Regions from separate parts of the Arthrobacter sp. JB02-1C genome, predicted to be linked through region 2. Evidence: predicted binding sites of a transcription regulator. Region 2 holds the regulator's gene; the other holds the start of a gene.
The links. Region 2 encodes LexA, which represses DNA repair genes until DNA is damaged. Its sites were predicted from a motif close to TCGAACANNTGTTCGA; they were not measured.
Positions count from the first base shown of each region.

Region 1: AC3ANP_RS12325 (LysM peptidoglycan-binding domain-containing protein) is a predicted target of LexA. The motif match lies at 4,264-4,279, and genes of this name have one in related genera.

Region 1 covers NZ_CM173235.1:2,613,378-2,623,774, reverse strand. The annotation lists gene AC3ANP_RS12350 (DUF3040 domain-containing protein) at 58-426, opposite strand; gene dinB (DNA polymerase IV) at 688-1,869, opposite strand; gene AC3ANP_RS12340 (hypothetical protein) at 2,054-2,578, shown strand; gene AC3ANP_RS12335 (polyprenyl synthetase family protein) at 2,575-3,669, shown strand; gene AC3ANP_RS12330 (Rv2175c family DNA-binding protein) at 3,761-4,114, opposite strand; gene AC3ANP_RS12325 (LysM peptidoglycan-binding domain-containing protein) at 4,407-5,819, shown strand; gene pknB (Stk1 family PASTA domain-containing Ser/Thr kinase) at 5,921-8,011, shown strand; gene AC3ANP_RS12315 (class II 3-deoxy-7-phosphoheptulonate synthase) at 8,047-9,468, opposite strand; gene AC3ANP_RS12310 (lysophospholipid acyltransferase family protein) at 9,603-10,343, opposite strand.
Region 2 covers NZ_CM173235.1:2,502,888-2,513,284, forward strand. The annotation lists gene dapF (diaminopimelate epimerase) at 1-142, shown strand, start outside; gene AC3ANP_RS11815 (class I SAM-dependent methyltransferase) at 123-737, opposite strand; gene hflX (GTPase HflX) at 910-2,505, shown strand; gene AC3ANP_RS11825 (ATP-dependent DNA helicase) at 2,498-4,573, shown strand; gene lexA (transcriptional repressor LexA) at 4,588-5,337, opposite strand; gene AC3ANP_RS11835 (LysM peptidoglycan-binding domain-containing protein) at 5,736-6,137, shown strand; gene AC3ANP_RS11840 (histidinol-phosphate transaminase) at 6,226-7,344, shown strand; gene hisB (imidazoleglycerol-phosphate dehydratase HisB) at 7,411-8,037, shown strand; gene hisH (imidazole glycerol phosphate synthase subunit HisH) at 8,034-8,789, shown strand; gene AC3ANP_RS11855 (hypothetical protein) at 8,790-8,948, shown strand; gene priA (bifunctional 1-(5-phosphoribosyl)-5-((5-phosphoribosylamino)methylideneamino)imidazole-4-carboxamide isomerase/phosphoribosylanthranilate isomerase PriA) at 9,003-9,749, shown strand; gene AC3ANP_RS11865 (SseB family protein) at 9,761-10,397, shown strand, end outside.

The DNA of each region.
Region 1 (10,397 bases), 110 kb from region 2:
GCCCATCAAGGGCTGCGGCGGTGGTGCGGAATGGAGGGGCTGTTCCTGGAACGGCGCTCAGGGCTCGCCGCGGTGCCTTTCGTCCCAGCGCTCCTCCAGATTGCTCATGAAGGAACTGCGCTGCTTTCCGTTCTTCCGGCCGCCGACGGGCCGTCCTTTGCCGCCGGAACTGCGCATCGTGGCGTAGTACACGCCAGCGCCCATGACGACGAAGCCCAGCACGCCCACGACGATCAACTGCAGTGAGACGCCCAGCAACAGCAGCAGAATGCCAGCCAGGGTGCCAAGAACACCGATGACCAGATGACGGGTGGACCAGGAACGGCCCGGGTCCGACCCCATGGAGCTGGCAAACTTCGGGTCGTCTTCGTGCAGCTGCTTCTCAAGTTGCTCAAGCAACTTCTGTTCGTGCTCCGAGAGCGGCATCACGACCTCCTTAAGTCGGCCAACGTCCGGACTTGACGCGACCTTTTCCCTAAACTCCCAACGTCCGGAGCTGCCGGCTGGTTCCCGTCCGCGAAATTGAAGCGAGGCGGCGGATCCAGCGCATCCGAAGCTGTTTAGTTAGCAGGCCCGGCAGTCCGAACGTTCGATCCGGTCGTTCGAAATCTACGTATCTCTAGGATAGTTTGTTGCGGCCCGTTCTGAAAGACGCTGTGGGCCGCTTCGCCGCTCCGAGCTGGCACCTCAGCCGGAAACCGGTCCGGGGCCGGCACCTGGACCGGGGTCCAGTAACCGGGCGGGCAGCACCGACTTGTTGCCGAACTTGCGGGTGACCTGGTCCAGCGCCTGCTCGGCGGCTCGCCAGTTGTCGTCGCGGCGGTCCAGGCTGAGCTGCAGCGGCGCCTGCGCGGCTTCTTCAAGCTGTTCGGCGCGGATACCGATGAGCCGCACCGCCATGGGACGCTGGCCGACGGACTCCAGCAACTGCAGCGCGACGCCGTACAGCAATTGGGCGCTGTCGATCGGGGTACTCACGGTCCGGCTGCGGGTGATCGTGGAGAAGTCGGCGTAGCGGAGCTTCAGGGCGACGGTCCTGGCATGCATGCCGGAGCCGCGCAGCCGCTCTGCGGTCCGGTGGGCCAGGCGCAGCAGTTCCCGGTGCAGCTGGGCGTCGTCGGCCGTATCCACGGCGAAGGTCTCCTCCGCGCCGATGCTCTTCTCCAGCCGGACCGGCGTCACCGGCCGCGGGTCAATCCCCCACGAGAGCCGGTGGACGTGTTCTCCGGTGGCGCCGAGGATCTTTCGAAGCGACGGCAGCGGCGTTGCGGCAACATCGGCGACGGTCCGGATGCCCATCCGTGCCAGCACCTCGACGGTCTTTGCGCCCACCCCCCACAGCGCGTTCACCGGCAGGGTGTGCAGGTAGGCTACGGTCTCCTCCGGACCGATCAGCAGCAGGCCGTCTGGTTTGCACCGGGTCGAGGCGATCTTCGCGACGAACTTGCTGGCCGCGATCCCGACCGATGCCGTGATGCCCAGCTCGGCTGCCACCCGGCGGCGGATCAGTTCACCGATGTCCCGGGGGGTCCCGAGCCGGCGGATTGCGCCACCGACGTCGAGGAAGGCCTCGTCGACGCTCAGCGGCTCGACCAGGTCCGTGATGGATTCAAAGATGGCCATGATCTGGCCGGAGACTTCGTAGTAGAGCTTGTGACGGGGCTCGATGACCACTGCCGAGGGGCACATCCTGGTGGCCACCACCATGGGCATCGCGGACCTGACGCCGAACTTGCGGGCCTCATAGGAGGCCGACAGCACCACCGAGCGGTCCGCCGGGTAGCCCACGATCACGGGCCGGCCCTTGAGTTGCGGGCGGCTGCGCAGCTCCACGGAAACGAAGAAGGCGTCCATGTCCACGTGCAGGATGCTGCTGCGGCGGAGTTCGCGAAGAGCCGCTTCGCTGAACCGTCTTGGGCTCGCCTGACCGGTCTGCTGCGAGGGCCCCTTTGCAGCCTCCTGCCCACTCTCCGGTCTCACGCACCAATCCTATGCGGAGGGACTGACTAAACTGGAGGCTGAATCCGGCATCAACACCAGGAGGAACATTCCCGTGAAGGTTTTTGGAGAGCGCAAACGCGCCATGGCGGCTGCGGCGGCAGCCGGGGCCCTGCTGGCTCTGGCCGCCTGCACCCCCGGCCAGCAGGCCCCGGCCGCGTTGGCGTCGTCCCCGGCAGGCGCCAGCTCCCAGGCCTCCACCACGGCCCCTCCCAGCCCGTCCGCCGAACCCGGTACCTCCGCTACCGTGGGGGCGCTGGTCGCGGGCTTCCCGCAGCAGCTGCTGCCGGTCATGCCGAACGCGAAGGTGCAGTCGAGCAGTTTCGACAAGACCGCCACGCCGGCGACCGTCGCGCTGGTGGGGAAGGTCACGTCGCCGTCTGCCGGCGTCGTGGCGTATTACAGCAAGGAGCTCGAAGGCCAGGGGTTCAAGGCAGTTCCCGGCGAAACCGTGGGAACGGTGGCATCCAAGGACTTCCTTCGCGGCGACAATGAAACCGTGAATCTCTCCGTCGTGGAGACCGGCGGGGTATCGACGTTCACGATCGGTGCCAACGTCGCCGCCGGGTCCGTCAAGTGAGCCTGGCCGGACAGCTGCGGGATGAGCAGGCGGACTTCGTCGCCGCCGTCGCCGGTAAGCTGACCGACTTCCTGACCGAACGCACCGCCGTCATGGCGGCCATTTCCTCAGACATCGATCCGTTGATGAGTTCCATCTCGCACCTGGCGACCGGGGGGAAGCGCCTCCGTGCCCTGATGTGCTACTGGGGCTGGCGCGGGGCCGGCGGCGAAGCCGGCGCCCGGGAGGTCGTCACGGCCGGCTCGGCGCTCGAGCTGTTCCAGGCCGCAGCACTGATCCATGACGACATCATCGACCGCTCCGATACCCGGCGCGGCGGCCCCAGCGTTCACCGCCGCTTCAGCGAACTGCACGCCGACCAGGGCTGGGCGCTCGACCCCGAGCGGTTTGGCCACGCCGCGGCCATCCTGACCGGAGACCTCTGCCTCTCGTTCAGCGAGGAGTCCTTCACCGCCATCGGCGAGCGGGCGGCTGCGGGAACCCAGGCCCGCCTCATCTTTAACCTGATGCGCGCCGAGGTCATGGCCGGGCAGTATCTGGACATCCTCGAGGAGGTCGCGGGCCCGCATCGGGACCGTGCCGGTGCCGTCGGCCGTGCGCAGTCCATCATCCGCTTCAAATCGGCCAAGTACTCCACCGAACACCCCCTCGCCCTTGGCGGTGCGCTGGCCGGCGCGCCGGACGGGCTGCTTCGCGGCTACTCGGCTTTCGCGCTGCCCTTGGGTGAGGCTTTCCAACTGCGCGACGACGTCCTGGGCGTCTTCGGCGACCCGGTCAGCACCGGCAAACCGGCGGGCGACGACCTCCGGGAAGGCAAGCGCACGGTACTGATCGCTTTCGCCCTGGACCTCGCGGCCCCGGCGGAGGCAAGCTTTATCGACACGAGGCTGGGCAGTCCGGACCTGAACGCCGAAGACGTCGAGGAGATCCGCCGGATCATCGTGGACTGCGGGGCCCTGCAGGCTACCGAGCTCCTGATCGAGGAGTTCGGCCGGGCCGCCTTTGAGGCCCTGGACACACTGCCCCTGGAAGAACTGCCCAAGACCGCGCTGCGGAAACTGGCCGAGTCCGTAGTCAGCCGGACCGCTTAGCCGGCCGGAGCAGTAAACGGCAAAGGCCGTGCAGAGCGCCAGGCGCCCTACACGGCCTTTCCCGTACTGCCTCCCGGGGTACGGCGGCCGGCTACCAGGCCATGGTCTGGGCGCGGCGCCGGATTTCCGTTTTCCGGCCCTCGCGCAGGGCATCAATCGGCCGGCCGCGCAACGACTCGTCCGGCGTGAACAGCCAGGTGATCAGCTCTTCATCCGAATAGCCGGCGTCGGCCAGGACCACGATCGTGCCCTTCAAGCTCTCCACCGCATGGCCGTCCTGGAGGAAGGCTGCGGGGACGGAACGGATCCGCCGCTCGCCGACCCGGATTGCTGCCAACGCCCGTTCGTCCAGCAGGGCATGGACTTTCGTAATCGAAACATTCAGCAACTCGGCTACATCGGGCAGGGGCAGCCATTCGTCTACAAGGCTTTCAACAGTACTCACGGATCAAGATTGCCACGCCCGGGCGGATTGCGCCTAGTCAGCCACGGACCCGGGACTGCCGGTCCGGGCACCAAAGGCCCGCCGGATCCCTCCGCCGGCCAGCAGCGGCGCGTTCAAGCGACACTCCAGCAAGCCGTTGATGTCGATTGTCAAACAGTTCTTGTGCTATTCCGCAATTCATGAGAGATTCACATAGTTCACATTTGTAACTGTAGTTTCTTTTGTCACACTGGTAACACCAGTAGTCCCGGCCTGACCTGCAGCGTTCGCCGCTGAGAAGAGGATCTTTCCCATGACGACGACTCGTTCGCCGAAGCCCCCCACGAGGCACGGCCTCCCGCTGATTGCGGCGACGACGGCGGCGCTGCCCGCCGTCGTGCTCTCTTCATTGGCGATCGCCCAGCCGGCCTCGGCTGAGCCGCGCCCCCGCGCCATCCCCGCGACGCTGGCCGCTGCCATGAAGGCGCAGGCGCAGGGACAGACCGTGACGTCGCTGCCTTCCCTGATTCCCGCCGGTGCCGTTTCCGCCGCCATCCCCGCCGCATTCGCGCCCGCGCAGGTGTCCGCGCCGGCGGAATACACGATTGCCCGCGGCGACACGATCAGCGCAATTGCCGGCAGGCACGGCCTGGACACCTATGCGGTGCTTAAGCTCAACAACCTGCAGGCCAACACCCTGATCTACCCCGGCCAGAAGATCAAACTCACCGGTTCCGCCACTGCACCGGCCGCTCCCGCGCCGGCTGCCCCCGCGCCGGCGGCCCCGGCCGGCGGCAACGTCTACACCGTCAAGTCCGGCGACACGCTGAGCGCCATTGCCGCCCGGCACGGCGTGAGGCTCTCCGAGGTCTTCGACTGGAACGGCCTGAACATGCGGTCGATCATCTACCCGGGCCAGAAGGTCAAGGTCGGCGGCGGTTCAGCGGCCCCGGCGGCCCCGGCGCCTGCGGCTCCGACGAAGGCGGCGCCCGCTCCGGCACCGGCTGCTCCGGCACCGGCTGCTCCGGCCAGCTCCGGCTCCTACACGATTAAGTCCGGTGACACCCTGTCCGGGATCGCCGCACGGCACGGCGTCAAGCTCGCGGATGTCCTGTCGGCCAACCGGCTGACCATGAGCAGCATCATCTACCCCGGCAACAAGCTGGTTATCCCGGGCGCCGGTACGGGCTCCGGCACGATCACGCCGGCGTCGAGCCAGCCGCCCGCCACCGTGACCCCCCTGGTGCCCAGCACGTTCCTGGGTTTCAGCTACCCGCAGGCGGTCGTCAACTCGGCCAACCAGAACAAGGCCCTGCTGAACGCGGCGCCGGTCCCCAGCCGCGAACAGATGAAACAGATCGTGGCGGACACGGCGCGCCGGATGGGCGTGGATCCCGCGCTGGCCCTCGCCTTCGCTTTCCAGGAGTCCAGCTTCGACCACCGCTCGGTGTCCCCCGCCAACGCGATCGGCACCATGCAGGTCATCCCGTCCTCGGGCCAGTGGGCCTCCGACCTGGTCGGTCGGAAGCTGAATCTGCTGGACCCGTACGACAACGCTACGGCCGGCGTCGCGATCATCCGCCAGCTGGTCCGCACCAGCAAGGATCTGGACAACGCTATCGCCGGCTACTACCAGGGCCAGTATTCGGTGAGCACCCGCGGCATGTTCGACGACACGAAGGTCTACGTGGCCTCCATCAAGAAGCTGCAGAAGAGTTTCAGCTAAACCGCCGTCCCCGCGCGGGGGCTGAACCTTCCGTCGCGTAACGATACGGGTCCGGACTGCATGTCAGTCCGGGCCCGTTTCCGTGCAGAGCTTAGGATCAGATAGTGCAGGAATACACTTCGGACGCTCTTGTCGGGACCCTGGTGGACAACCGGTACCTGATTCAATCAAAGCTGGCCCGCGGCGGCATGTCCACGGTCTACCTCGCCATCGACCGCCGGCTGGAGCGGGAGGTTGCCCTGAAGGTGCTGCATCCGCATATGGCCGGCGACCCGCAGTTCCTGGACCGCCTGGGCCGCGAAGCCAAGGCCGCCGCGAGGCTTTCGCATCCGCACGTCGTCGGCGTGCTGGACCAGGGTGAGGACGGGCCGCTGGCCTACCTCGTCATGGAATATATCAAGGGCCACACCCTGCGGGACGTGCTGAAGGAGAAGGGGGCCCTCACTCCGCGGCTTGCGCTGGCCCTGATCGACCCGGTCGTGGAGGGCCTCGGCGCCGCGCACGCCGCCGGACTGATCCACCGCGACGTCAAGCCGGAGAACGTCCTGATCGCGGATGACGGCCGGATCAAGATCGGCGACTTCGGCCTGGCCCGCGCCATCACGACGACGACCAGCACCGGGGCCCTGATCGGAACCGTCGCGTACCTGTCCCCCGAACTTGTCATGGGCCGGCAGTCGGACGCCCGCAGCGACATCTACTCGCTCGGGATCATGCTGTACGAGCTGCTCACCGGACGGCAGCCGTTCGACGGCGAGGTCCCCATCCAGGTGGCCTACCAGCATGTGAACTCAAGCGTTGGCGCGCCCTCGGCACTGGTGCCCGGGCTGGCCGGCGAACTCGACGAACTCGTGCAGTGGTGCACCGCCAACGACCCGGACAAACGCCCGGTGGACGGCAACGCCCTGCTGTCCGAGCTCCGCCATATCCGCACCAACCTCAGTGACGCGGAGCTGGAACTGCGGCCCCCGGCGGCGTTGCCCGGTCCCGCCGCCGCCGGCCTTCCGGCCGCGGTGGCCCCCGGCGAGGCGCACACCGAATTTCTGGCCAGCGTCCCGCAGCAGACCGAAATCATCAGCCGCGGCAACAACCCCACCACGGTACTCTCGGGCCGCCAGCGGAGCGGCGGCTTCGGCCCGCTGGTGGCCCCGGAGGAACCTGATTTCGGCGGGCAGGCAGCCGAACCGGCCTCCGACCCGGCACTGCCGGCCAGCAAGCGCGTTCAACGCAAACTGGATCGGGACCAGGAGCGCGCCCGGCAGCGAGCGGCCGCCACTCCCAGCCGCAGCCTGCGTGCCGGGAGTGCGCGCCGGCGCGGCCTGGTCTGGGTCCTGGTGCTGGTGATTGTCGCCGTGCTCGCGGCCGGCGCCGGCTGGTTCTTCGGGATGGGCCCGGGATCCCCGGGAACCATCCCGCAGCTGGCCAACAAGACCGTTGCCGAAGCGCAGCAACTGCTCCGGACCGCCGGCTTCCAGTCGACCACCCGGGATGTGTTCGATGACAACGTCTCACCGGGCCTGGTGGTCGGATCCGAGCCGCCGGCCGGGCAGGTGGTCCGGAAGTTCGAGTCCATCTCGCTCGCCGTCTCCAAAGGCCCGGAGCTGTTCCCGCTGCCCGCACTGACCGGCAAGTCCCTGGACGACGCGAAAACGGCCCTCAACGGCGCCGGAATGGCACTTGGGCCCATCACCGAGAAGTATGACGACGCCGCGGCCGCCGGAATAGTGCTCGGCCAGGACCCGGCCAAGGACACACCGGCCCGTCACGGCACACCCGTGGGCCTGACCGTGTCCAAGGGCCCGCAGCCGATCCCGGTCCCCGATGTGCGTGGCAAGGACCAGGATGCGGCCGTCGCGGCGGTGCAGGCGGCCGGACTCAAAGCCGTAGTGGCACCGGAGCGGGTCTTTGACCGGCGCGTGCCCGAAGGGGCGGTCGTCGCGCAGGACCCGGCCACCGGCACCCTGACCCGGGGCGGAGCGGTGAGCCTGACCATCTCCAAGGGACCCCGGCTGGTCCAGGTCCCGGACTTGTTCCGCAAGCCCGAGGCGGAGGCGGTCAAGGCCCTCAAGGACGCCGGCTTCGAGGTGAAGGTCAGCTACGCCTTCGGCACCTCCGTGCTGGGCCTCGTGGCCGGCCAAGACAAGACCGGACGACAGCCGGAAGGGTCGCTCATCACGATCACCGTGACCTGAGCCCCGCGGCCCGAGTCTGTGGCATCGGCTCCTGCCTAGCGCCGGGCCAGTGACCCTGCCACCAGGAACGCCATTTCCAGGGACTGCATGTGGTTCAGCCTGGGGTCGCAGACCGACTCATACCGGTCCAGAAAGGCGTCCTGGTCGATCGGGTCCGCCCCGCCGAGGCACTCGGCCACGTCGTCGCCGGTCATCTCCACGTGCAGGCCGCCGGGGACGGTGCCCAGGCCGTGGTGGACCTCGAAGAAGCCGCGGACCTCGTCGATCACGTCGTCGAAGTTCCGGGTCTTGTACCCGTTGGGCGATGTCACGGTGTTGCCGTGCATCGGATCGGTCACCCAGAGGACCTGCGCGCCGGAGGCGGTGACCCGTTCGACGATGGGCGGCAGCTTCTCCCGGATATTGCCGGCACCCATCCGGGTGATGAAGGTCAGCCGGCCCGGTTCGCGGTCGGGGTCCAGCTTGTCGATCAGCCGCAGTGCGTCGTCGCCGGTGGTCGAGGGGCCAAGCTTCACCCCGATCGGGTTGCGCACCCGGGAGAGGAAGTCGACGTGGGCGTGGTCCAGCTCCCGGGTCCGCTCGCCGATCCAAAGGAAGTGTCCGGAGGTGTCGTACGGCAGCCCGGTGCGCGAATCAATGCGGGTCAGTGCCCGCTCGTAGTCCAGCAGCAGGGCCTCGTGGCTGGCGTAGAACTCCACCCGCTTGAGGGCCTCGAAGTCCGCTCCGCAGGAGGCCATGAACTTGATGGCCCGGTCGATGTCCCGGGCCAGCGACTCGTACCGCGCGTGCGCCGGGTTTTCGGTGAAGCCCTTGTTCCACTGGTGCACCAGCCGCAGGTCGGCAAAGCCGCCCTGCGTGAAGGCACGGATCAGGTTCAGGGTCGACGCCGAGGTGTGGTAGGCCCTGAGCATCCGTCCGGCGTCGTGGGCGCGGGATTCGGGCGTGAAGTCATATCCGTTGACGATGTCGCCGCGGTACGCGGGCAGGGTGACGCCGTCGCGGGTTTCATCGTTGGAGGAGCGCGGCTTGGCGAACTGGCCGGCCATGCGGCCCATCTTGATCACGGGCATGGCGGCACCGTAGGTCAGGACCACGGCCATCTGGAGGATGGTCTTGACGCGCGCCGAAATTTTGTCCGCCGTGGCGGCGTCGAAGGTTTCGGCGCAGTCCCCGCCCTGGAGCAGGAAGGCCTTGCCTTGGGCGGCGGCGGCGAGCCGCTCGCGCAGGACGTCCACCTCACCGGCGAAGACCAGCGGCGGCACCGTCGAGAGTTCCTTTACTGAGGCCTCGAACACGGCTTGGTCGGACCAGGCGGGCTGCTGCGAGGCGGGCAACTGCCGCCAGTCATCCAGCCCCGGATAGTTCGCGGCGCCGCTCTGGGCCGTGCTCGCGAAGGCGGTGCTCGCGAAGGCGGTGCTCGCGAAGGGCGTGCCAGTGGGCGCGGCGGCCGGCGGCATCCCGGCCGGGGAGCCCGCGGACTGGGAGTTACGAAGGGTGGTTGTCGTAGGCGCAGATAGCTCAGTCACCCTCTAAGGATAGTTGCCGGTCACGGGAACTGGCGTGCCCGCCGTCATTGACCGCCGGCCGACCGTCACACAGCTCCGGGGGTCTCCTGGCCGTGGCCCGGGCCACCGTCGGGGACCTCGGTGGCCTTCCCGGCCAGCCGGAGCTTGACCACGGCGGCGTACTCATCGACATACTCCTGGCCGGAGAGCCGCATCAGCTCGAACATAATTTCGTCGGTCACGGCGCGCTGCACCTGACGGTCATCCGCCATCCCGTAATAGCGGCTGAAGTCCATCGGTTCGCCGAAGATCATGCCGATCCGCCGGATGTTCGGCACCCGCTTTCCGATCGGCTGCACCTTATCCGTGCCGATCATGGCGACCGGAACCACCGGAACCTGCGCCTTCAGGGCGAGCCGCGCGACCCCCACCTTGCCGCGGTGCAGGCGGCCGTCCGGGCTCCGGGTGCCTTCCGGGTAGATGCCGAGCAGCGAGCCGTTCTTCAGCACCTCCATGCCGGCGTCCAGCGAGCGGGCCGATGCCGCTCCCCCTGACCGGTCCATCGGCAGCTGGTTGGTCAGGCGGAAGAACGCCGCGGTGAGTTTGCCTTTGATCCCCTTGCCGGTGAAGTATTCGGACTTCGCGAGGAATACCACCGGCCGCGGCACCATCAGCGGCATAAAAATCGAATCGGAGAAGGAGAGGTGGTTGGAGGCCAGGATCGCGGCTCCCCCGGCCGGGACGTTGTCCAGACCCTTGACCCAGGGCCGGAACAGCAGCCTGACGACCGGCCCGAGGACGAACGTCTTCATGAACCAATAAAACACGTGGCGTCCCCTCCAGCAGGCGTCTGGCCGGCCCTTCTGCGGCCCGGCCAGGAC
Region 2 (10,397 bases):
CGGCCAGGACGCCCCCGACACCTGGCAGGTAGCCGTGCCCGGCGGCGTCGTGGGCGTGAAGTTCTTCGTTGCCGCAGACGGCCACGAGCACGTGGAACTGAGCGGGCCGGCCGTGATCGTCGCTAGCGGGACGATTTCCTGACCCGCAGGATCCGGAACGACTTGGAAGTGCTCTCGCGCGTCACGGTGAAACTGTCGTCAAGTTCGGCGGCGAGCCAGCGCTGAAGCGAGTCCGAGCCAAGGTTCTTCTGGACCACCAGCCAGGCCGAACCACCCGCAGCGAGCCGCGGCAACCAGTGCAACAACAGGGCGTGCAGTTCATCTTTGCCGATCCGGATGGGCGGGTTGGACCAGATCGTGTCGAAACGCACGTCGGGATCCACCTCACCAGGGGTGCTGGCGGTGACATTGCCGAGCCCCAGCAGGGCCGCGTTCTCATTCGTCAGCGTCACGCAGCGCTCGTTGACGTCCACCGCGAACACCCGGGCATGCGGGGCCTTCAAGGCCATGGTCAGCGCAATGGGACCCCAGCCGCAGCCAATGTCCAACAGGTTGCCCTGCGGAGCCGGAGCCGGGACGTCCGCCAGCAGCACGGCGGTTCCCTTGTCGATGCCGTCGGGGCTGAAGATCCCGGACGACGTCTGCAGCTGCCGCCGCGCGCCGGCAAGCTCCACGGTCAGGGGCTTGCGGGTGAACGGCCCGGCCGGCTGGGCGCTGAAATAATGTGCAGACTCCATAACTGGCCAGATTAGTTGGCCCTGCGACGGTATGCGAAACCGGCCGGCAGCCCGGCGGCGGACGGCCGCGCACGAGGCGCAGCCGGCGAAAAGTCGTCAGCCCAGCGCGTATTCCGCGCCACCGGACACCGAACAGCACTATTCTGAAAGTGCAGACCCTTCAAAGGAGACCATGACCAGCCATCCCAACACCGGATCCGATTCAGCCGACCAGGATATGAGTCCTGCCGAAATCCAGGCTGTCATCGACCGGATTCTCTCCAAAGACCTTCCCGTCGGCGGAGCCAGCCAGCCCAACGGCGCCGGCAACGGAGCCGGCCATCCCGGCGGAACGAGGGCGGTGTTCGGCAAAGCCCAGGCGATCTCGCCGCTGGAAGAGGAACACGGCAGCTACGACGGCGACCAGCAGGATCTCGAGGAGCGCCGCGCCTTGCGCCGCACCGCGGGGCTGTCGACCGAACTCGAAGACGTCACCGAAGTCGAATACCGCCAGTTGCGGCTGGAGCGTGTGGTCCTGGCCGGACTGTGGAGCGAGGGCACCCTCGCCGACGCCGAGAACTCACTGCGCGAACTGGCGGCACTGGCAGAGACCGCAGGCTCAGAGGTGCTGGACGGACTCGTCCAGCGCCGCGCCAAGCCTGACCCGGGAACCTTCCTCGGCTCCGGCAAGGCCCGCGAACTGAAAGACATCGTGATGTCCACCGGCGCCGACACGGTGGTGGTCGACGCCGAACTGGCCCCCTCCCAGCGGCGCGGACTGGAAGACATCGTCAAGGTCAAGGTCATCGACCGGACCGCACTGATCCTGGACATTTTCGCCCAGCACGCCAAGAGCCGCGAGGGCAAGGCCCAGGTGGAACTGGCCCAGCTCGAATATCTGCTTCCGCGGCTGCGCGGCTGGGGCGAGTCGATGTCCCGGCAGGCCGGCGGCCAGGTCGGCGGCGCCGGTGCCGGCATGGGCTCCCGCGGCCCCGGTGAAACCAAAATCGAGCTGGACCGCCGCCGCATCCGCATCCGGATGGCCAAACTGCGCCGCGAAATCGCCGCCATGAAGCCGGCCCGCGAAACCAAGCGCGCCAACCGGCGCCGCAATGCGGTGCCCTCGGTGGCAATCGCCGGTTACACCAACGCCGGTAAGTCCTCGCTGCTGAACCGGCTCACCGACGCCGGGGTGCTGGTCGAGAACGCCCTGTTCGCCACCTTGGACCCGACCGTCCGCAAAGCCGAAACGACAGACGGTTTGGGGTACACCCTCGCGGACACCGTTGGCTTTGTCCGCTCCCTGCCCACGCAGCTGGTCGAGGCGTTCCGTTCCACCCTCGAGGAAGTGGCCGACTCGGACCTGATCCTGCACGTCGTCGACGTCTCGCACCCGGACCCGGAGGGGCAGATCGCCGCCGTCCGGGCGGTCTTCAGCGAAGTCGACGCCCACAAGGTGCCGGAAATCATCGTCCTGAACAAGGCGGACGCGGCCGACCCGTTCGTGATCGAACGGCTGAAGCAGCGCGAGCCGCGCCACGTCGTCGTGTCCGCCCGCACCGGCGAAGGCATTCCGGAACTGCTCAAGGCCATCAGCGAGGGCATCCCGCGGCCCAGCGTGAAAATGGAACTGCTGATTCCGTACAGCCGCGGCGACCTGCTCAGCAAACTGCACGAAGCCGACGCGGAAATCATCAGCCTGGACCACGAGGAAGCCGGCACCCGGGCCGTGGTCAAGGTCCGCGAAGACCTCGCGGCCGAGCTGGATTCGTTTGTCAGCAATGGCTGAACCGGCCATGACCGCGGCGCCGGCGGGCGCCGGCAGGTCCGGCGAGGAGTTCGTCGTCGAGCTGCTCGACCGGGCGGTCGCCGCCATGGGCGGCCAAAGCCGCGACGGCCAGCACGAGATGGCCCGGCAGGTGGCCCGCGCGATCGAAACCGGCGACCACCTGCTGGTCCAGGCCGGCACCGGCACCGGCAAGTCGCTGGCGTACCTGATTCCGCTGATCGCGCACTCGCTGGTCAGCGACAAGCCCACCCTGGTGTCCACCGCCACCCTGGCCCTGCAGACCCAGATCGTCGGCCGGGACCTGCCGCGGCTGCTCAAGACCATCACCCCGGCGCTGTCCAGACCGGTCAAGGTGGCCCTGGTCAAGGGCCGCGCCAACTACGTCTGCCGGCACAAACTCGAGGGCGGGTTCCCGTCCGAGGAACCGGCCGAGGGCCAGCTGTTCTCCCTCGGCGAGGACACCTCCGTGCCGCACTTCGCCGCCGCCATGGGCGGCCCGTCCTCCCAGCTCGGCAAGGAGGTGGTCCGGCTGCGTGAATGGGCCGAGGACACCGCCACGGGCGACCGGGACGAGCTCATGCCGGGCGTCACCGACCGCGCGTGGCGCCAGGTGTCCGTGACCTCGATGGAATGCCTCGGGGCCCAGAAATGCCCGCTCGCCGCGGAATGCTTCAGCGAACTGGCCCGGCACGAAGCGGCCGACGCCGACGTCGTCGTCACCAACCACGCGATGCTGGCCGTGAGCGCCTTCGAGGGCCTGGCGGTGCTGCCCGAATACGACGTCGTGGTGGTGGACGAGGCGCACGAGCTGCAGGACCGGGTCACCGGAGCCGTCACCGGCCAGCTGTCCGTGGCCATGGTGCACGCCGCGGCCTCCGGCGCCCGCAAACACACCGGAATTACCGTCGATGCCCTGAACAACGCAGCATCCAACCTCGAGCTCGCCGTCGCGGGCGTGCCCAGCGGGCTCATGCCGAACGGCTTGAACAGTGAACAGCTCGACTGTGTGGACCAGTTGCGGGACGCCTGCCGCGCCGCGCTCTCCGACTCGAAGGGCGACAGCAACAGCACCGCCGACGGCGGCCGGCAGCTGGCGCGGTCGCGCCTGATGGTGATCCTGGAACTGTGCGAACGGCTGCTCGCCGCCCGGGAGAACCGCGAGGTGGTCTGGTTCTCCCGCAACAGCAGCTTCGACCCGCAACAGGGCTACTCCCAGCCCGACGACTCCGCGCCGGCGCTGATCAACGTCGCCCCGCTCAGTGTCGCCGGCCGGCTGCGGGAGGGCCTGTTCGCCGACCACACGGTGGTCCTGACGTCGGCGACGCTGGCCATCGGTGCGGCCTTCGAACCCGCCGCCGGCGGCCTGGGACTGGTGGGCACCGGAGCTCCGAGCTGGACCGGCGTCGACGTTGGATCCCCCTTCGAATACCCCCGGCAGGGCATCCTGTACGTCGCCAAGCACCTGCCCAAGCCCGGCCGCGGCACCTCCCCGGAGGCACTCGACGAGCTGGAGAAGCTGATCCGCGCCTCGGGCGGGGGAGCACTGTGCCTCTTTTCCTCCCGGCGCGCCGCCGAAGATGCGGCCGACGCCCTGCGCCCCAGGCTGGACCCGCGCATCCTTTGCCAAGGAGAGTCAAGCATCGCGGCGCTGGTGAAGCAGTTCGCCGACGAGGCGGACACCTGCCTGTTCGGCACGATGTCGTTGTGGCAGGGTGTCGACGTGCCCGGGAACTCCTGCCGGCTGGTGGTAATCGACAGGATCCCGTTCCCGCGTCCGGATGACCCGCTGATGACGGCCCGGTCGCGCGCCGTGGCCCAGGCCGGCGGCAACGGTTTCATGAGCGTTTCGGCCACCCACGCCGCCATCCGCCTCGCGCAGGGCGCCGGGCGGTTGATCCGCTCGACGTCGGACCGGGGCGTCGTGGCGGTGCTCGACTCCAGGCTCTCCACCGAACGGTATGGCGGCTTCCTTCGTGCGGCGCTGCCGCCGTTCTGGCCGACCACCGACCCGGCTGTAGCCGTCGGCGCGCTTGAACGCCTCGCCAAGGACGGTTCGGACGGCCGCTAGGTCCGGGCTGTCCCCTAGAGGGAACGCAGCACCGAGACGACCTTGCCCATAATGACGGCGTGGTCACCCAGGATGGGTTCGTACTGGGTGTTCTGCGGGAGCAGCCAGGTGTGGCCGTCGCGCTGGCGGAAGGTTTTGACCGTGGCCTCGTCGTCAAGCAGCGCCGCGACGATCTCCCCGTTGACGGCGTCGTTCTGGCGCCGCACCACCACCCAGTCGCCGTCGCAGATGGCGGCGTCAATCATCGAGTCCCCGGCCACCCGCAGCATGAAGAGTTCGCCGTGGCCCACCAGTTGGCGCGGCAGCGGCATCACATCTTCGACCACCTGATCGGCCAGGATCGGTCCGCCGGCGGCGATGCGGCCCACAAACGGGACCATTGCGGTGTCTGTAGCGCTGGCGAGTTCGGCGACGGCGACACCGCCGACGGCCCGCAGGCCGCTGGACTTCGTCATCCCCGAAACCTTCGCGGCGCCCTCATCGAGCGTCAAAGGCATCAACACCTCCATGGCGCGCGGCCGCTTCGGGTCGCGCCGGAGGTAGCCGAGCTTTTCCAGCTGGGAGAGCTGGTGCGTGACGCTGGACAGGCTGGCCAGGCCCACCGTGTCGCCGATCTCCCGCATGGACGGCGGGTAGCCGTTGTCCGTCACCGAACGCTGGATGGTCTCCAGGATCTTCTTTTGCCGGACGGTAAGGCTCTTCGGCGCCCGGGCGGTCTGGGGGCCGCGAGGGGTGGCCCTCCCGCCGGCGGCTTGTGCTGCCATGTTCGCCATGCCTTTCGCTTCCGCCGGGCCGTTGTGGGTGCCGGGACCCAGGGCCGGAAGAGGAATGTCAGACCCTGGTGGTCAACTGCTCGTGGTCAAGAGATCTTGGCCGCGGGCGGTTGTCCTGTGAATCAAAAGTAGGCCAGCCACCGGAGTTTTTCAAACATTTGTTCTAGTGAGTCTCGACAATGTTCGTTCATAGGTGCTAAAACAGAACATGCAGGGTTCGAAAGTATGTTCGAAAAGCGGCTGTGGGCCGGATCGCAGGATTCGGCACTGTGTTCGAGCTTTGTGATTGACGACGACGTTCGAAGGTTTGCGTTCGATGGTTCGGCCGGTTGGCGGCAGGTTAGTGGAGTACGCCGGGCGGCACAGATAAGTCCAGGAGGGCTCAACTCATGTCAGCAGTAAGCGCATTTTCCGGATCGCCGGTAGCCGTTCCCGTGGCGGGCGCCCGTGCGGCGGCGGCCGTCCCCACCACGGGGCGTGCCCCGCTCCGGCTGACCCGCCGCGGACGGTTCGTTTTCTTTGGGCTGCCGCTGATCCTGTTGGCCGCCCTCATGCTCTCCTTCGCCGGGTTCCTGAACGCGCCGGCAAAGGCCGCGGACTCGTCCGCGGAGCTTTCGGTAACGCCGACGGTCTCGGTAACCGTCCAGCCCGGCGAGTCGCTGTGGGCCATCGCCGGCGCCGTGGCCCCGGAACGCGACCCCCGTGACGTTGTCGCCGACATCGTGGAGCTGAACAACCTCGCGGCGCCCCGCGTCATCCCCGGACAGCAACTCTTCGTCCCCTCCAAGTAGCCGCCCAAGCGCGGCCGGCGGGCCACCGTAAAGGCCCGCCCGTGGTCACAGTTTCAGGTCCGGGGCCCGCCTCACTTAAACTGGACAGGTGACCGACCAGCTTGAGCGCCTCAACCGACTGCCCCTCCGGACCAATCTGCGGGGGCTGCGGCCCTACGGCGCCCCCCAGCTGAATGTCCCCATCCTGCTGAACGTCAACGAAAACACGCATGGCGTCCCCGCGGACGTCCGTGCAGCCATCGCCGAGGCGGTGACGGAAGCCGCCGCCGGCCTGAACCGGTACCCGGACCGGGAGTTCACCGACCTGCGCGAGGCGCTGGCGGAGTATCTGGGCCACGGGCTGGGCGCCGAGAACCTCTGGGCAGCCAACGGGTCCAATGAAGTCCTGCAGCAGATTCTGCAGGCCTTCGGCGGCCCCGGGCGCACGGCTCTCGGATTCCCTCCGACCTACTCGATGTACCCGCTGCTGGCCGCGGGCACGGACACCGAATACATCGTCGGTGTCCGCGGCGACGACTACGGGCTGAGCGCGGAGTCGGCGGCACGCCAGGTGCGCGAGCTTAAACCCAACGTTGTCTTCCTCTGCTCGCCGAACAATCCCACCGGCACCGGCCTGGGCATCGACGTCGTCGAGGCTGTCTACGAGGCGGGTGAGGCCAGCCAGACGATCGTGATCGTGGATGAGGCCTACCACGAGTTCGCCCACGACGGCACCCCCAGCGCGCTGACGCTGCTGCCGGGCCGGGAACGGTTGATCGTCTCGCGCACCATGAGCAAGGCATTCGCCCTCGCCGGCGCGCGGCTGGGCTACATGGCGGCAGCGCCGGAAGTCACCGACGCCCTTCGCCTGGTCCGGCTGCCGTACCACCTGTCTGCCATTACCCAGGCCACCGCCCTGGCAGCGTTGCGCCACCGCGTCGCGCTGATGGCAGACGTCGAGGACATCAAGCGCCAGCGGGACCGGATTGTCTCGGAGCTGACCCGGTTGGGGCTGAAACCGGCCGCCTCCGATTCCAACTACGTCTTCTTTGGCGGCCTGGAGAATCCGCACGAGGTCTGGCAGGCCCTGCTGGAGGCCGGAGTGCTCATCCGCGACGTCGGCATCCCCGGCCACCTGCGGGTCACCGCCGGTACTGAGACCGAAACCACAGCGTTTCTGCACGCCCTCGAACGGATCCTGGCCGGCCGGGATGTACAGTCCGCCTAGACTTAACCCTGGACCCTGCACGCCCCGTTCGGCGGGCGCCCGCCTTCTTCCAAAGGACAACCCCACATGAGCAACACCGGATCTGCCGCGGCCAGGACCCGCACCGCACGCCTGGAGCGGACCACCAGCGAGTCCTCCGTGCTGGTCGAGATCGACCTTGACGGCACCGGCGTCTCCGACATCAGCACCTCGGTGCCGTTCTACGACCACATGCTGACGGCCCTGAGCAAGCACTCCCTGATCGACATGACCGTCAAGGCCACCGGCGATACCCACATCGACGTCCACCACACCGTGGAGGACGTGGCCATCACCTTCGGCGAGGTCCTCCGGACGGCGCTGGGCAACAAAGCCGGAATCCGTCGCTTTGGCCAGGCCTCGATTCCGCTCGATGAAGCCCTCGCGCACGCCGTCGTCGACGTCTCCGGCCGGCCCTACCTGGTTCACTCCGGCGAACCGGCCGGCCAGGAATACCACCTGATCGGCGGCCACTTCACCGGTTCCCTGACGCGCCACGTCTTCGAAGCCATCACACTGCACGCCGGCATCTGCCTGCACATGAACGTCACGGCCGGCCGCGACCCGCACCACATCGTCGAAGCCCAGTTCAAGGCCTTTTCCCGGGCCCTCCGGGCAGCCGTAGAGCCGGACCCCCGGGTCGAGGGGATCCCCTCCACGAAGGGCGCGCTGTGACCGGCCAGGAACTGCGGGACGGCGCCGTTATCGACCCACACGCGACCCGGAAGCCGGCCTCGCCCGAGGGCAAGCCCACGGTAACCGTGCTCGACTACGGGTCCGGCAACGTCCGCTCCGCGGTGCGCGCGCTCGAACGCGCCGGCGCCGAGGTCATCCTCAGCGCCCGGCCCGAGGACGTCCTGAACGCTGACGGCCTCGTCGTGCCCGGCGTCGGCGCCTTCGAAACGGTGATGAATGAACTCCAGTCGGTGGACGCCATCAGGATGATCGGCCGCCGCGTCGCCGGCGGCCGGCCTGTGCTCGCCATCTGCGTCGGGCTGCAGGTCCTTTTCGAAGCCGGCGTGGAGCACGGCACCGTCACCGAAGGCATCGGCGAATGGCCCGGCACAGTCGAGCGCCTGCCCGCCGAGGTCGTGCCGCACATGGGCTGGAACACGGTCCGCGTTCCGGAAGGTTCCCGGCTGTTCGCGGGCGTCGAAAATGAACGGTTCTACTTTGTCCACTCCTACGGCGTGCAGCACTGGGACTTTGACGTGATCGCGCCGCGGATGGCGGCCCCGCTGGTCACCTGGTCCGAGCACGGCGGACCGTTCATCGCGGCGGTGGAGAACGGTCCGCTGTGCGCCACGCAGTTCCATCCGGAAAAGTCCGGTGACGCCGGCGCACGCCTGCTCCGCAACTGGGTGCAGGGCCTGCGTGGCGGCACGGCCGCCGGTGCCGCCTCCGTGCCCGGCTCCGAGACTGCCTAGATGTGGTCCCTGGTCCTGATGGGCCTCGCCGGCCTGCTGGTTGGCGGCGCCCTGTCCTTCCGGCAGCAAAAAAGCCCGCTCTGGGTCCAGGTTGCCTTCTACCTGCTGGCCGGGATGTCGCTGCTGGCTGCCTATCTGCTGACCCTGCCGGGCAACTGAGCCGGCGCCCCGACCTGCTCTGTCTGACCGCTCCAATACTGTGAGGACCCTACGATGACCACCGAAACCCCGCACCCCGCACTCGAGCTGCTTCCCGCCGTCGACGTCGTCAACGGGCAGGCCGTGCGCCTGGTCCAGGGCGAGGCCGGCAGCGAAACGAGCTACGGCACGCCACTGGAAGCTGCGCTGAACTGGCAGGAGCAGGGCGCCGAATGGGTCCACCTGGTGGACCTGGACGCAGCCTTCGGCCGAGGCTCCAACGCGGAACTGCTGCGCGAAGTGGTCGGCCGGCTCGACATCAGGGTCGAACTCTCCGGCGGCCTGCGCGACGACGAGTCGCTTGAAAAGGCCCTGGACCTGGGCGTGGCCCGGGTCAACCTGGGCACCGCGGCGCTGGAGAACCCGGAATGGACCGCCCGCGTCATCGAACGTTTCGGCGACAAGATCGCCGTCGGGCTCGACGTCCGGGGCACCACCCTGGCCGGCCGAGGCTGGACCAAGGAGGGCGGGGACCTGTGGGATGTCCTCGGCCGGCTGGAGGAAGCCGGCTGCGCCCGCTACGTTGTCACCGACGTCACCAAGGACGGCACGCTGCAGGGCCCCAACGTTGAGCTCCTGCGGCAGATGGTGGAAAAAACCGGAAAGCCCGTGGTGGCCTCGGGCGGCATCTCCAGCCTGGAGGACCTGCGGGTCCTGCGCTCCCTGGTGCCGCTGGGCGTCGAAGGCGCGATCGTGGGCAAGGCGCTCTACAACGGCAACTTCACCCTTCCCGAAGCCCTCGACGTCGCCGGCCGCCGCTAAAGGCCGGCGCCATGGGACACAGCAGCCCGCAGCACGGACGCCGCCTTCCGGGCCACATCGAGGCGGCCCTGGCCGGCGCCGGCGGCGCCACTGACTCTGCAGGGCAGCCCTGGGCCGGCCGCAGCCTCAGCGGCGACCATGCGAACATCCACAACTTTGAGGACGACGACGGCGCCCCCGACGCCGGCTACGTCGCCGCCCTCGCGGCCCTCGGCGCCGGCACCGGCGACGAAGCAGCGGTCGTGGCGGCGCTGGCCACCGCCCGCGTGTTCGTACCCGTCCTGGCCCAACTCGCCGAGGAGGCCGCGGCCGTCCTTGGGGCGGACGGTCAGGAACTGCACGGGGATAAACAGGCAGACATGGCCCTCGTGACCCTCCGGTCCTCCGACGGCCGGACCGCCCTGCCGGTGTTCAGTTCCGCCGCTGCCCTCGCCGCCTGGCATGCAGAGGCGCGCCCGGTCGCGGTGTACGCCCCGCGGGCTGCGCTGTCCGCAGTGGCCGAAAATGCGGAACTGCTGGTGCTGGACCCCGGCGCGGACACCACCTTCGTGGTGCGACGGCCGGCCGTGTGGGCCCTGGCCCGGCAACAGCACTGGACGCCGAGCTATGCCGACCCCGAAGTGGCGGCGGCCGCCGGAGCCGCCGCGG